DNA from 3 places in the Agrobacterium sp. 22094 genome. Region 1 is predicted to be linked to each of the others. Evidence: riboswitches for the same ligand, from Rfam matches in the RefSeq annotation. Region 1 holds a riboswitch; each other region holds the start of a gene.
What was found. A riboswitch is a leader RNA that binds a small molecule or an ion and turns the genes downstream of it on or off. The one in region 1 is predicted to bind cobalamin.
Positions count from the first base shown of each region.

Region 2: another riboswitch for cobalamin. It lies ahead of nrdH (glutaredoxin-like protein NrdH); the one in region 1 lies ahead of ACTJK5_RS20750 (ABC transporter substrate-binding protein).
Region 3: another riboswitch for cobalamin. It lies ahead of ACTJK5_RS20205 (DUF1636 family protein); the one in region 1 lies ahead of ACTJK5_RS20750 (ABC transporter substrate-binding protein).

Region 1 covers NZ_JBQEPX010000006.1:31,339-36,305, forward strand. The annotation lists gene ACTJK5_RS20740 (ABC transporter ATP-binding protein) at 1-115, opposite strand, end outside; gene ACTJK5_RS20745 (FecCD family ABC transporter permease) at 112-1,131, opposite strand; gene ACTJK5_RS20750 (ABC transporter substrate-binding protein) at 1,136-2,161, opposite strand; cobalamin riboswitch at 2,358-2,578, opposite strand; gene ACTJK5_RS20755 (glucose/quinate/shikimate family membrane-bound PQQ-dependent dehydrogenase) at 2,714-4,967, opposite strand, start outside.
Region 2 covers NZ_JBQEPX010000003.1:167,518-172,484, forward strand. The annotation lists gene nrdE (class 1b ribonucleoside-diphosphate reductase subunit alpha) at 1-1,251, opposite strand, end outside; gene nrdI (class Ib ribonucleoside-diphosphate reductase assembly flavoprotein NrdI) at 1,239-1,637, opposite strand; gene nrdH (glutaredoxin-like protein NrdH) at 1,646-1,870, opposite strand; cobalamin riboswitch at 2,173-2,388, opposite strand; gene ACTJK5_RS15670 (ABC transporter substrate-binding protein) at 2,570-3,589, shown strand; gene ACTJK5_RS15675 (FecCD family ABC transporter permease) at 3,625-4,644, shown strand; gene ACTJK5_RS15680 (ABC transporter ATP-binding protein) at 4,641-4,967, shown strand, end outside.
Region 3 covers NZ_JBQEPX010000005.1:288,411-293,377, forward strand. The annotation lists gene cobN (cobaltochelatase subunit CobN) at 1-1,013, opposite strand, end outside; gene cobW (cobalamin biosynthesis protein CobW) at 1,020-2,057, opposite strand; gene ACTJK5_RS20205 (DUF1636 family protein) at 2,051-2,476, opposite strand; cobalamin riboswitch at 2,594-2,806, opposite strand; gene cobO (cob(I)yrinic acid a,c-diamide adenosyltransferase) at 2,929-3,546, shown strand; gene ACTJK5_RS20215 (cobyric acid synthase) at 3,550-4,967, shown strand, end outside.

The sequences.
Region 1 (4,967 bases):
ACCCGTTGGGTCCGACGATGCCGAGAAACTCGCCGGCAGAAAGATCGAGGCTGATGTTCTTGACGATATCGATCCCGCCCGTTGCCCAGCTTAGGTTGCGCGCTGACAGCATCATGCCGCCCTCCTTCGCTGTGAGAGGATGAGCGCGAAGGCTGGCGCACCAAAGAGCGCGGTAATCACACCAATCGGTAGAACCTGGCCGGCGATGATGGTCCGGGAGAGAATATCGGCTGCGATCATGAAGATGGCGCCGATCAGCGCGGCGGCCGGCAACAGGCGTCCGTGACGAACACCGACAACAAGACGGGCTGCATGGGGAATGACGAGACCGATAAAGCCGATCGATCCGACAATGCTGACCATAACGGCCGTCATCAAGGCAGACGTGCCCGTCAGCACGACATAGACGCGGCGCACGGGAATGCCAAGAGAGGCGGCCGACTCCGCTCCGAAGGTAAAGGCGTCCAGGGCGCGGGCATGCCAGAGGCAGACGATAAGACCGAACATGGCTATGGGAAGGGCAAGCGAGACATCCGTCCAGCGAACGCCGGAGAGGTTGCCGAGCAGCCAGAACATGATGCCGCGCGCCTGCTCCGCATTGGCGGCCTTGGTGACAATGAATGAGGTAAGCGCGTTGAACAATTGCGAACCGGCGACGCCGGCGAGGATGATTGCGCTGTTACCCCGCCCTGCCCTGAGCGCCAGCAGGCTGACAAGCGCAAAAGCTACGAGCGCACCAAGAAATGCACCGAGCGGCAGTGTCAGCATGCCCGCGCCGAAGCCAAGGAGGGCGACGCTGACCGCGCCGGTCGATGCTCCAGCGGAGATGCCGAGAATATAGGGGTCGGCCAGAGGATTGCGCAGCAGCGATTGCAGCACGACACCGGAGACGGCAAGCGCTGCCCCGCAACAGGCGGCAACCACGGCTCGGCTCAAACGATAGTTCCAGATGATCCCCTCATCGATGGCATCCAGTGGATATCCGGCATGCCAGAGGCGATTGGCGACGGTCTTGGCGACAACCTCCATCGGAATGGAGGTTTCGCCAATCGAGGCGCCCAGCCAAAGCGCCACCAGAAGACACCCGGCTGCAATGACGGCAGCGCGGGTGTAAAGAAAGGGAACGGGCATCCTCTTACTTCGCCAGACCAAGTTGGACGATCTGGTCGGCCAGCACCTCGATGCCGTCGATGGTGCGGATCGTCGGGTTCATCGCCTGCGCATCCATGACGACGATATGGTTGTCCTTCACCGCTGGCATCAGGCTTGTGACGGGATCATCTTTCAGGAATTTCAGTTTCACGGCGATATCGTCGGCTGGAAACCGGCGGCGGTCCATCTTGCCTGCGACTATGATCGTGGGGTTGGACTTGGCGATGGTTTCCCAACCGACGGTCGGCCATTCCTCATCACTGTCGATGACATTCTTGATGCCGAGCGCCGACATGATGTAGCCGGGAGCACCATTCTTGCCCGCCACGTAAGGATCGATATCCAGTTCGGCGCTGGAGAACCAGAAGACAGCCGAGAGCTTACCATTCACGGATGCGATCTTCTGACGCGCAGCACCCTCGCGGGCCTTCAGGTCGGCGATGAGCTTCTCACCTCGATCCTGCACGTTGAAGATTTGCGCGAGTTCAGCAATTTCCTGGTAGATCTGGTCCATGGTGAAGACCGAATGTCTGACACCATCGCCGCCGCCCGAATTGTCCTTACCCGTGCAATCGGCAGGCGACGTGTAAACCGGGATACCAAGCTCTTCAAATTGCTCAGGCTTTGCCACAATGCCTTCCGGACCGACATGCCATTGAAACTGAGCGGTTACGAGGTCCGGCTTTTTGGCAACCACACTCTCGAAACTCGGATCATTGTCCGCGAGGCGCTCGACCGTGGCGTTGGCCTCTTCGTATCCCTTGATAACCGGGCCGATCCAGACGGCCGTACCGACAACCTTGTCGGCCAGTCCGAGCAGATAGAGAATTTCCGTGGTGCTCTGACCAAGAGAAACGGTGCGCTGTGGAGCATGCGTGAAGGTGACGTCCCTGCCGCAATTTTTCAGCGTCGAGGGGTAGGTCGTTTCCGCAGCCTCTGCCGTTTTCGGCACGATCGAGAGCGCAGTGAGTGCAGCGGCCAGAAACGCGCCGGTGAAATGAAATGTCATGGTCCGATAATCCCCGAAATCGTCGACGTTGCCGACAAGCAAGACGCCGTCATGTGAGCGCGAATGAAACACTCATTCGACAGCCACGGGAGTGAGACGATCGAGAACGAGGGAAAAAGACAGATGGATGTGAGCGCTGAAGGGCGCAAATAACAATCATGACGTCTCCTGTTCAGGGCATCCCCGCCCGTGACATTGGAATGAACTTATGACGGCAGGTCTCCTGGCTCACGGATGATCGTCTTGCCCGCCTTCCCACGATAATTCGCAGTGGCCTGACGCAGGTGAATGCGCCACGAGTGCTCGACAATCCGCTTACAGTTGCGGGGGCAGCCACGGCATTGGAGATATCCCCTCACCGTGTTCCCTATTATTCCTCACGATCACTCGCTTGGAACCGTCGCCAGCCAGATAGACCTATTTGATCTCGTCCGTCAAGCAAGTCTCTGTAATGTTATTACATATCAAAAACAAGTGGATCATTGTGCTGAGAATAAACAAAATGGCCGGAACGAAGTCCCGGCCATCAAGGGTTTTAGCGAAATGATCTGGTTATGGGAGCGTGTAGGCGATGACATAATCACCCGGCTTCGTCCCCACCGAACCGTGGCCGCCTGCAACCATCACGACATATTGCTTGCCGTCGTCGAGAGCGTAGGTCATGGGCGTGGCCTGCCCACCTGCGGGAAGGCGTGCTTCCCAAAGCTGCTTGCCGCTCGTCAGATCGTAAGCGCGCAGATAATCGTCCACCGCTGCGCCAAGGAAAGCGACGCCACCTTTGGTGATCATCGGACCGCCGATACCCGGCACACCGACCTTGAAGGGAAGTGGCAGCGGCGTCATGTCGTAAACGGTGCCGTTCTTGTGCTTATAGGCAACCTTGCCGGTTCTGAGATCGGCACCGGCGACATAACCCCATGGCGGCGCCTGGCAGGGAATGCCGATCGGGCTCAGGAACGGGCCCATCAGCACGCCATAGGGTGCACCATCATTGCGGTTCAGACCCTGCTCGCTGCCCTTCTCATCCTGACCTCGCGGTGGAATCTGGTCGCGCGGAACGAGCTGTGAGGTGAAGGCGAGATAGGTCGGCATGCCGAACATGACCTGGCGTTCGGGATCGACTGCGACACTGCCCCAGTTGAAGGTGCCAAAATTGCCAGGGTAGATGATCGATCCATTCAGCGACGGCGGCGTGTAACGACCTTCGTAGTTCAGCTGATGGAACTTGATGCGGCAGGCGAGCTGATCGAACAGCGAGACACCCCACATGTTCTTTTCCTGCAGCGGTTCCGGCTTGAAGGTCAAGGCAGATGTGGGCTGCGTCGGCGCGGAGAAATCCTCGGGGATTGCCCCACCGGGTGCCGGCTCTTCGGTCACCGGCAGGATGGGCTCACCCGTCCGACGGTCCAGCACATAGATATCACCCTGCTTGGTCGGGCCGACAAGAGCGGGAACAGATTGGCCATCCGGCTTGGTGATATCGAGCAGCACCGGCTGGGCCGGCACATCCATATCCCAGAGATCGTGATGCACTGTCTGCCGTACCCAGCGGTCCTGCCCGGTGTTTACGTCGAGTGCCACGATCGACGAGGAGTACTTCTCTACATTCTCGCTCCGACCCATTCCGAGCTGGTCAGGAACTTGATTTCCCAAAGGGATGTAGACGAGCCCAAGCGCTTCATCGACGCTGAATACGGACCAGCTGTTGGGAGAGTTGGTCGTATAGGTCTGACCCGGCGGAAGCGGTTGGGTCTGGGTAGGGTTTCCGGAATCCCAGTTCCACAGCAGCTCTCCGCTGTTCACATCGAAGGCGCGAATAACGCCCGACTGTTCCTGGGTGGAGTAGTTGTCATTGACCGCGCCGCCGACGATGATCTTGTTGCCGGCAATGGCGGGCGGCGATGTGGAATAGTAGTAGCCAGCCGGATTGTACTTCATACCGACTTCGAGGTGGAGAACACCCTGATCGGCGAAAGACGTGCAAACCTTGCCACTTTCGGCGTCGAGCGCGATCAGACGAGCATCGGATGTTGGGAGATAAACGCGGGCGGCGCATTGCGAACCGGCCTGAGCGGCTGGATCGGCATAGTAAGTCACGCCGCGGCATGTCTGGTGCTGGCGATTGGGATTCAGGCCGACATTCGGATCATATTTCCACTTTTCCTTGCCGGTCGCCGCATCGATGGCGATCGCCCAATTGTGCGGGGTGCAGAGGAAGAGTGTCTTGCCAACCTTCAGCGGCGTGACCTGATACGTCGTTTCACCAACATCGTCGGGAAGCTTGACGTCGCCGGTTTGATAACGCCAGACCTCCTTCAGATCGCCAACATTGGCAGTGGTGATCTGTGTCAGCGGCGAATAGCGCTGGCCATAGGACGTCCGTCCGTATTGATGCCACTCGCCATCCGGAACAGCGTTTCCATAAGACGGCGCGTTGTTGACGACCTCCGTCGGAAGATTGCCCTCCTGGTCGTGCGGGTCCTGCGTCATCGATACGGCGGCCACACCCATGGAAATGACGACAGCGACCAGAAGCGGGACGGCATTTGCTCCATAGCGAATGCCGGTCGGGCTGACGAAACCGAGTGGCTTACGGATCCAGGGCATCAGCAGCCAGATGCCGATCACGATGATCAGGCCGCCACGCGGTCCAAGCTGCCACCAGTCGAGACCAACTTCCCACAAGGCCCAGCCAAGGGTCGCGATCACGAAGAGCGCGTAGAAATGCAGCGCCGCCTTGTTTCGCTTGAAAAGAAGAATTGCCGTGATGACGAAGGCAAGCCCGGCGAGAGCATAATAAAAGCTT
Region 2 (4,967 bases), on a different contig from region 1:
AATATCCTTCCCCGTCGTTTCATAGGACAGGTCGGCCTCATAGGTGCTGGCTTCACTGACCTGAAGAATTTCCGAGCAGAGATTGCTCATGGTGATGCGCCCAGCAATCGGGTTCTCGCGGTTCACCGTGTCCTCGAACATGATGTAGGGATAGCCGCTTTCGAACTGGATTTCGGCCAGCACCTGAAAGAACTCGCGCGCCTTTATCTTCTTTTTGCGGATCCGGCTGTCGGCGACCATCTCCCGGTATTTTTCCGTCACCGAAATTTCGCTGAAGGCAACGCCATAGATGCGTTCCACATCATAGGGTGAGAACAGGTACATATCCTCATTGTTCTTGGCGAGTTCGAAGGTGATATCCGGAACGACGACGCCGAGCGACAGCGTCTTGATGCGGATTTTCTCGTCGGCATTTTCGCGCTTGGTGTCGAGGAAACGCATGATGTCGGGGTGATGGGCATTGAGATAGACGGCGCCTGCACCCTGGCGCGCGCCAAGCTGGTTGGCGTAGGAGAAGGAATCCTCCAGGAGCTTCATCACCGGAATGACACCGGAGGACTGGTTTTCGATCTGTTTGATCGGCGCACCGGCTTCACGAAGATTGGTCAGTGAAAGGGCCACCCCGCCGCCGCGCTTCGAGAGCTGCAATGCCGAGTTGATGCCGCGGGCGATCGACTCCATATTGTCTTCCATGCGCAGCAGGAAGCATGACACGAGCTCTCCGCGCTGCTTCTTGCCCGCATTGAGAAAAGTCGGAGTTGCCGGCTGGAAGCGGCCGGAGATCATCTCATCCACCAGGCCGCGCGCCAGTGTCTCGTCGCCGCGCGCCAGCGTCAGCGCCACCATACAGACGCGGTCCTCGTACCGCTCCAGATACCGTTTTCCGTCGAAGGTTTTCAGCGTATAGGACGTGTAGTATTTGAAAGCCCCGAGGAATGTCGGGAAGCGGAATTTCTTCGCATAGGCATGGTCGAAGAGATCGCGGACGAAGTTGAAGGCGTACTGGTCCAGCACTACCTGCTCGTAATAGCCTTCACTCAAAAGATAATCGAGCTTTTCGCGCAGATTGTGAAAGAACACCGTGTTCTGGTTCACGTGCTGAAGAAAGTACTGGCGCGCTGCCAGCCTGTCCCTGTCCAGCTGAATCCGGCCATCCTCATCGTAAAGGTTCAGCATCGCATTCAGTGCATGGTAATCCAGCACTGCTGCGTCCGACTGCTTCAGGGGCCTCTCGAGTGTCAACGTGTCCAAAATCGTTCCAATCCCTGTCTGACATTGACGACGTCCTCACCCGTCCCCATCAGCTCGAAGCGATAGAGATAGGGCACGCCGCATTTGGCGGAGATGATGTCGCCGGCGATCCCGAAGGTCGCGCCGAAATTGCTATTGCCCGCAGCAATCACGCCGCGAAGGTTTGCTCGATTATTCGCATCGTTGAGGAAGCGAATGACCTGTTTGGGAACCGCGCCCTTGCCGTTCTCGCCGCTATAGGTCGGGACGATGAGGACGAACGGGCTTGGAACATGCAGAGTCACAGCAGCGCTGATCGGGATGCGGCGGGCGGGGGTGTCGAGCTTGGCCACGAAGCGATGCGTGTTTTCCGAGCGCGTCGAGAAGTAGACGATCTCCCCCGCCATAGTCTGCGTCACGATGCAAGCGTGCTGATCATGTCGGGCCGAAAGCCCCCCCAATGCGTCTCGCCGGCAATGACGACCGGCACCTGGCGATAGCCAAGACCGAGCACCCGCTCATAGGCCTGCTCGTCAGTCGAGACATCGACGATCGTGTAGTCGAGACCCTGACGATCGAGTGCGCGCGTCGTCGCAGTGCATTGAACGCAAGCGGGCTTGCTGTAGACGGTGATGCTCATTTTGATCCTCGTTGGAAAAAGGCATGGGAAATCGCTCTCGCGCCGCGGGGCGCGTGACGGTTTAAAAACAGGGTTGAACGCAAAGCCGAGGCCTGCCGGACAGTGCTGTGGCATGGCTTAGTAGCAAAAGCGCCGAACGCTTCTGTGCACCATGCCTCAGACGCCGGTTACTCCAACGGATAAAAGACTGAACTCGTAATCATAGGACTTCACCCCGAAGTGGCTCTACGCGGAGGCATGGGGGAAGCGAGACGCACAGGGTCATCCCGTACGCATTCGCGACCTTCCGGGCACCCCGCCGGTGGACGTATTTACTCAAGGCAGGTCTCCTGGCTCGCGGGTCGTCACATTCATCTCGCCTTCCCGAAACCTTATGTTTCAGTGGCTGCTGAGAGAATGCTCGCCGCTTACAGTTGCGGGGGCAGCTGCGGCATTGCTCCACCATTGCTGGCTTCGCGCACCGTATTCCCATCTTCGCTTCCGACAGAATCGGAAGAACCTTGAATACCAGATATAGTATGCATTTCGTTCAGTGCGTCAATAGGCTGTTGCAACGACGCGAACTGGGCTGATCTTGATATCAACAGGAAAAATCCCGACACCATAATATGAAGCAAACGGTCTTGTTTTGTGCAAGGAGAGGTGATTATAGGCGCAGGCATTGTGCGGCGGGAGCCGCGTTCAACAGGATCTTGGGTGATGATGAAGCGTCTTTTTGCGGCTGTGGGATTTTGTGCATTTGCGGGGTTTGCGGCAACCCCGGCGACGGCCGCGACGACCTATCCTCTGACGATCGAAAACTGCGGCGCCACGGTCACCTTCAACAAGGCGCCTGAGCGTGCCGTGGCACTCGGTCAGAACAGCGCCGAGATCATGCTGCTGCTTGGTCTTCAGGACAAGATGGTCGGCACTGCCTTCTGGCCGAACAAGGTTCTGCCGCAGGTCGCCGAGGCTAACGCCAAGGTCAAGGTTCTGACCGTCGAGTTTCCGACCTTCGAATCCATCCTGGCACAGAACCCGGACTTTGTGACCGCCGCCTTGCCGACACTCGTCGGCCCCACCAGCAAGGTGGCGAAGCGCGAAGATTTCGACAAGCTTGGCATCTCCACCTATCTTTCGCCCAGCATGTGCGCGCTGGACGACATGTCCAAAGACAAGTCCGGTTATGGCAATCGCTCCAAACTCTGGAACATGGAGACGCTGTATAAGGAGATCGATGATCTCTCGCAGATCTTTGACGTGGCCGACAAGGGGCAGGCCGTCATCGCCGACCTGAAGAAGCGCGAAGCTGCATTGCGTGCTGATGCGGCGAAGGATGGCAAGAAGCTTTCCTATGTCTTCTGGTTCTCCAGCCCGTCGCCGTCGGCTGACGCCTATCTCGGCGGCAAGAACAGCCCATCGGGCTATATCGCCGATCTGTTGGGCGGCACCAATGCCATTACCACCGAAACCGAATCTCCGGCCATTGGTTGGGAAACGATCATTGCCGCCGATCCCGACGTGATCGTCGTGACGCAGGTCGACCGCAATCGCTGGGAACTCGACAAGGCAGATGCAAAGATCAAGTTCCTGAATAGCGATCCTGCCACCAGCCAGATGAATGCCGTCAAGAACAAGGCGCTCGTCATCATGCCGGCGCAGGCGATGAACCCAAGCGTTCAGACGATCTACGGCGCCGAGCAGATTGCTCGGCAGTTGAAGACCCTCGGCCTGAAGTGAGTTCGGTGGCGGCGAAGGATCGATCAGGTAGCGGGATGCGGCGGCTTGTTGCCTCCGTAGCGCTCTATCTTGCGTGCTTCGCGACGATTGCCCTCGTGGTCGGCATCAGTGTCGGGATTGGCGATCTACCAATTCCGCTCTCTACCACCTATGCCGCCATCACCAACAAGCTCGGCTGGACGTCGGTCGAGATCAGCCGCATCCATGAGGCAGTGATCTGGGAGTACAGGCTGAGCCGCGCTCTCGTGGCCGTCTTCTGCGGCGCGGGCCTCGCCATGTGCGGCGCCATCATGCAGGCCATGCTGCGCAATCCGCTGGCTGAGCCCTATGTTCTCGGCATTTCCGCTGGCGCCTCGACCGGTGCCGTAGCCGTCGTCATTCTCGGGATCGGTGCCGGCGCAGTGTCGCTGTCTCTGGGTGCCTTCGTCGGCGCCTTTGCGGCATTCTTCCTGGTTGCCATTCTGTCCAATGGGGCGCGCGGTGGCGCAGACAGAACGATCTTGGCGGGTGTTGCAGCCGCTCAGCTTTTTAATGCCGCCACATCCTATGTGGTCACCACTTCCGGCAATGCCCAGCAGGCCCGCGACGTGATGTTCTGGCTTCTCGGCAGCTTCGGTGGCGTGCGTTGGCCGGATGTCGGTCTCGTGTCCATCGTCGTCGGTCTCGGTCTGATCTGCTGCCTCTTCCATGCGCGCGTGCTGGATGCCTTTGCCTTCGGCGATGAGGCGGCCGCCTCACTCGGTGTCAATGTCGGGCGCACGCGCATCATTCTCTTTGCGCTGACCGCAGTCATCACCGCCACCATCGTCAGTATGGTGGGGACGATCGGCTTTGTCGGTCTCGTGGTTCCGCATGCAGCACGTTTCGTCGTCGGGCCGCTGCACGCACGGCTCTTGCCGGCCTGCGCCATCACCGGGGCGATCTTCATGGTGCTCGCCGATATCGCCTCGCGCACGCTTGTGCCGCAGCAGGTTCTGCCCATCGGCGTGGTGACGGCTCTGGTCGGAGTGCCGTTCTTCTCCGTCATCCTCTACAGGCTGCAACGCGCGTCATGAGTATCACAGCGGACAATCTGGTGTGGAAGGTCGGCGCAAAGACGATCGTGGATGGCATTTCCTTCACGGTCGAGCCCGGCAAGATGCTTGGACTTCTCGGCCCGAATGGCTCCGGCAAGACATCGCTGCTTCGCCTGCTCAGTGGGTTGAAGAAACCCCATTCAGGCCAGGTGCTGCTGGACGGCAAGGATATCAGGACGATCCGCCGCAAGTCTCTTGCACAGCGTATCGCCTTCATCGAGCAGCACGCCACGACGAACGTCAATCTGAAGGTCATCGACGTCGTCAAGCTGGGACGCTTTCCCCACAAGTCAATGTTCTCA
Region 3 (4,967 bases), on a different contig from region 1:
GCAGGATCGGCCTGTTTGAAGGAGATCGCACCTGCCAGAATACGTCCATCGAGTTCCGGCAGCACCACATGCATGGCGAGGTCGGATGGATTGAGGCCCCGCATGTTTTCGGCCCAGCCATCGCGCCGGGTCGTCGCCATGATGACCTGAAACACTGGCACGCCCAGCCGGTCGAACAGGCTCTTGCCGTCCTGATCCGTCTGGCTGGCAAAGGCAGTGGCTGCGATGACGGCAGCGGGTTTCAGCGGTACGAGCGCTTCTTCCAGAAATCGGATCGCGTCGCCATCCTTCAGACCACTGACGAAGATCGGCAGGGGTGCGAAACCGCGGGATTTCAGCGCCTCGAAGAGCGCATCGATCGGCGCAACATCGGCAGCCAGAAGCATGGAGCGGTAGAATAGGATGGGAAGTCTTGGAGCTTCTGGGACAAAAGCCGCGAGGGCGTCATCGACATGCACGGCGCCAAGACCCGGGAGATAGAAGCCGGATTTCGGCAGCGGTTCCGGCGTGACGCCAGGCCAGACATCGGTTTTAGCAAAGGCGGCAAGGCCTTCCGAAAGGCGGCGCATATTCTCCGGACCGCCTTCGCGGAAGAAGGAGAGGATCGAGGCGAGCCATGTCTGGTCGATAGTGGATTGCGCCTCGAGCTTTTCGTCGCGCTCGCTGCACTCACCGGGCAGAAGAAGGAGCTTGATGCCGCGCCTGCGCGCCATCCTCGCCAGCTGATCGACGCCGTAGCGCCAGCGATCCGCCCCACCCAGAATCCGGATAAGGATCAGCTTGGCATGCTCCGCCGTCTTTTCGATCCAGAGGTCGACGGACATGGGATGGCGCATTTCGGAAAGATTGGCGACGCTGAGCGAAACGCCTGAGTCGTCTGGCCAGGCGCGCTGCAGACCTGCAAGGTCGCTGGACGAGAAAGACAGCACCACCACATCCGCCTGGGGCTGGTTGAGATCAACCGGCTCGATCAGGTCGTCCAGCGACGAGGATGTGGTGGCGAGAATATGCATGATGCGTCAGGCAGCCAGCATCTGTTCGATCTTCTCGCGGTTGAGGCCCTTTTCGCCAATCACCACAAGCGCCGAACGGCGCACTTCGCCCGCAGCCCAGGGGCGATCGAAATAGTGGTTGACGCGCGAGCCGACGGCCTGAACCTGTAAGCGCATCGGCTTGGAGGAGACTTCAACGAAGCCTTTGATGCGCAGGACATTCTCGGATGCCGCCGTCTGGGCGATACGCTGAGCAAGCGCCTCAGGATCTGACACTGCGCCAAGCTCGACGACGAAGCTGTCGAACTCGTCGTGATCGTGGTCTTCTTCATCATCATGGTGGGTACGGCGGTTTTCAATATCGTTCTCGACGGCAAGCCCGAGCCCGATCAGAACCGCAGGATCGATCTGGCCATGCGATGCGACAACGATCTTCGCAGCCTTTGGCAGATGCTCCGTGATGTGTGCCTTGGCGCGCTCCAGGCCATCCGCATCGAGAAGATCGCCCTTGGTCAGCACGATCAGGTCGGCGCAGGCGATCTGGTCTTCGAAAACTTCCTCGACAGGATCATCATGATCGAGCGCTTCGTCATTCGCGCGCTGGGCGGCGAGTGCATCCATGTCGTGCGACACCATGCCTTCGGCAAGCGCTGCGCCATCGGCCACCGCAATGACGGCATCGACGGTAACGCGGCTCTTGATCGCCGGCCATTGGAAGGCCTGGACGAGGGGTTTAGGCAGTGCGAGGCCGGAGGTTTCGATCAGGATATGTTCGACCTTGGGCTGGCGGCTGAGGATCTGTTCGATGGCCGGCTGAAAATCATCGGCAACCGTGCAGCAGATGCAGCCATTGGCAAGCTCGACGATATTTTCTTCCGGGCAGCTTTCGATGCCGCAGCCTTTGAGGATTTCGCCATCGATGCCGACATCGCCGAACTCGTTGACGATGATTGCCAGTCGCTTGCCATCGAGCTTTTCCAGAAGGCCGCGCAGCAGCGTGGTTTTGCCGGCGCCCAGAAAGCCGGTGACGATGGTGCAGGGAACGCGCTCTAGCGTGGTCATGATGTCTCCTCGACGAAATTCAAAGGGGGGATGCGCGCGACCATGCCGCGCTTCAAACTATCGGGACGGCCGCGCCAGGGCATCAGGCCATCGGCGGAGGTGGAAAGCAGGCGCGCACCGGTGATCAGATCCTCGGCGTTTTCAGGCGTCAGACCGCCAAACACATAGGACCAGCCGTCGGCTGTGCGCATTGCAGCGCTGGCGCCACGCTTGCAATTGGCAAGACAATTGACGCTGCGCACCTCGACATTTGCATCAGTGCCAAGCGCGATCGCCGCTTGCGCGAGAAGCGCACCGGGCCGGGGTTCCGCATTCGGCTCCGCCTCGTCGCGGCAGCTGCGACAGACATAGACGACCAGGCCGGACGCTTCGCGCGTGTCGGTTGATCCTTCGGTCCGTGACGATGTTGAGGTAATATCCAAACCGTATCCGCTTCCGCCATTCAAACATGCAAGGGGTGCGGATGCCGAAGACGGAATGCGAGACAGCGCAAACCGAAACTCGGCGAGACCGACTGACCGGAGCACCCCGCCCGGCAGACGTTTTGTTCTGAAACGGCAGGTCTCCTGGCTTGCGGCTTGAATGAGCGCCCTTGCACCGCCTTCCCGGATCGAAATCCAGTGGCTTTACGGTGTGGGCTCGCCGCTTACAGTTGCGGGGGCAGCCACGGATTGACCCGAAGAGTGGGCGGAACCGTGTTCCCTCTTAGCTTTTCCCGTTGCCGGAAAAAGACCGTCAGTGCCCTACCTTTACGGGCAAGCCGCGCCTTGGTCAATGCAGGCATCGTTACGCCTCTCATAGGCTCCATTGCGGAGGAGGGCGTTTTGACTATAGTCGCCGCTTCTGAAAACGGCTCGGAAGGACATGGGACATCATGACACGCGAGATCAGCGACAGCGAGGCCGCCCGCCACCGCAAAAAGATGGTGAACCGCAAGAGCGTGCAGGATGCGGAAGTGGCCGAAAAGACCATCGAGAAGGGTCTGTTGATGGTCAATACGGGTCCCGGCAAGGGCAAGTCGACGGCCGCGTTCGGCCTTGCGCTTCGGATGCTCGGCACGGGCAGACGCGTCGGCATCGTTCAGTTCATCAAGGGTGCGTGGTCGACCGGCGAGCAGCAGGCGCTGACGATTTTCGGCGACCGGGTGGAATGGCGCACCATGGGTGAAGGTTTCACGTGGGACACGCAGGATCTAAAGCGCGACGTCGCGGCAGCCACGAAAGCCTGGGAAGAAGCCAAGATGCTGATGGCCGACCAAACGATTGGTCTTCTGGTGCTGGACGAGCTGAACATTGCGCTGCGCTATGACTATCTCGATCTGACGGAGGTCGTCGCCACCTTGCAGAGCCGCCGTCCTGATCTCCACATCATCGTCACCGGCCGCAACGCCAAGCCACCCTTGATCGAGGCAGCCGACATGGTGACGGAGATGACGCTGGTCAAGCATCACTTCAAGGCGGGCGTCAAAGCCCAATCCGGCATCGAGTACTGATCCATGGCCGCCAGATCCATCATGTTTCAGGGAACCGGCTCGGATGTCGGCAAGTCGCTGATGGTGGCGGGTCTGGCGCGCGCTTTTACCCGGCGCGGACTTTCGGTGTTGCCCTTCAAGCCGCAGAACATGTCCAATAACGCGGCGGTCACAGCCGATGGCGGCGAGATCGGCAGGGCGCAAGCGTTGCAAGCACGCGCCGCTGGTGTGCCGCTGTCAGTGCACATGAACCCCGTTCTGTTGAAGCCCCAGAGCGAAACGGGTGCGCAGCTCGTGGTTCAGGGAAAAATTCTCGGCAATGCGAAAGCAGCCGACTATCAACAGATGAAGGCCGGGCTGATGCCCCGGGTGCTGGAAAGCTTCGATCACCTGAAGACCCACGCTGATCTGGTGCTGGTGGAAGGCGCCGGCAGCGCATCGGAAGTCAATCTTCGCGCCAACGACATTGCCAATATGGGCTTTGCCCGGGCAGCCGATGTTCCCGTGATCCTGATCGGCGATATCGACCGGGGAGGGGTCATTGCCAGCCTCGTCGGCACGAAGACAGTGGTGGATCCGGACGACGCCTCGATGATCGGAGGCTTCATCGTCAACCGTTTTCGCGGCGATCCTTCGCTGTTCGATGAAGGCATGCGCATTATCGCCGAGCATACTGGCTGGACGTCCATCGGCCTCCTGCCGCATTTTGCCGAGGCGGCCCGTCTGCCTGCCGAAGATGCACTGGGTTTAACCGGCAACGGCCAATCGAAGCCCGGTGCGAAAATCCGCATCGCCGTGCTGATCCTCCCACATATCTCCAACTTCGACGATCTCGATCCGCTCGATATCGAGCCGGATGTCGAACTGGTCCGCGTGCGTCCCGGGACTGCTATTCCCGGCGATTGCGCCCTCATCCTGCTCTGCGGATCGAAATCGACGATCGCTGATCTGGCCGTCTTGAAGCAGGCCGGTTTCGATATCGACATCAAGGCGCACCTTCGCCGTGGCGGCTTTGTGCTTGGTCTCTGCGGCGGCTATCAGATGCTTGGACGTCTCTTATCGGACCCGGACGGCATGGAAGGTCCGCCTTCCACCGTTGATGGGCTTGGGTTGCTGAATGTCGAAACGGTGCTGACGGGAGACAAGAGGCTGGTCTCGGTCGAAGGGCGCAGCTTCGATGGTCAGGCCTTTTCCGGCTACGAAATGCATGTGGGCGTGACGAAAGGCGACGACTGCAATCGTCCTTTTGCCACGATCGGCAATCACGTCGATGGTGCGATCTCAGCGGACGGTCGCGTTTTCGGCACCTATGTCCATGGGCTGTTTGCTGATGACGGACAGCGCAGCGCCTGGCTGCAAAGGCTTGGCGGGCAATCGTCTGACTTGAATTACGAAGCGCAGGTGGATGCCGTTCTGGATCGGTTGGCGGACCATATGGAGCG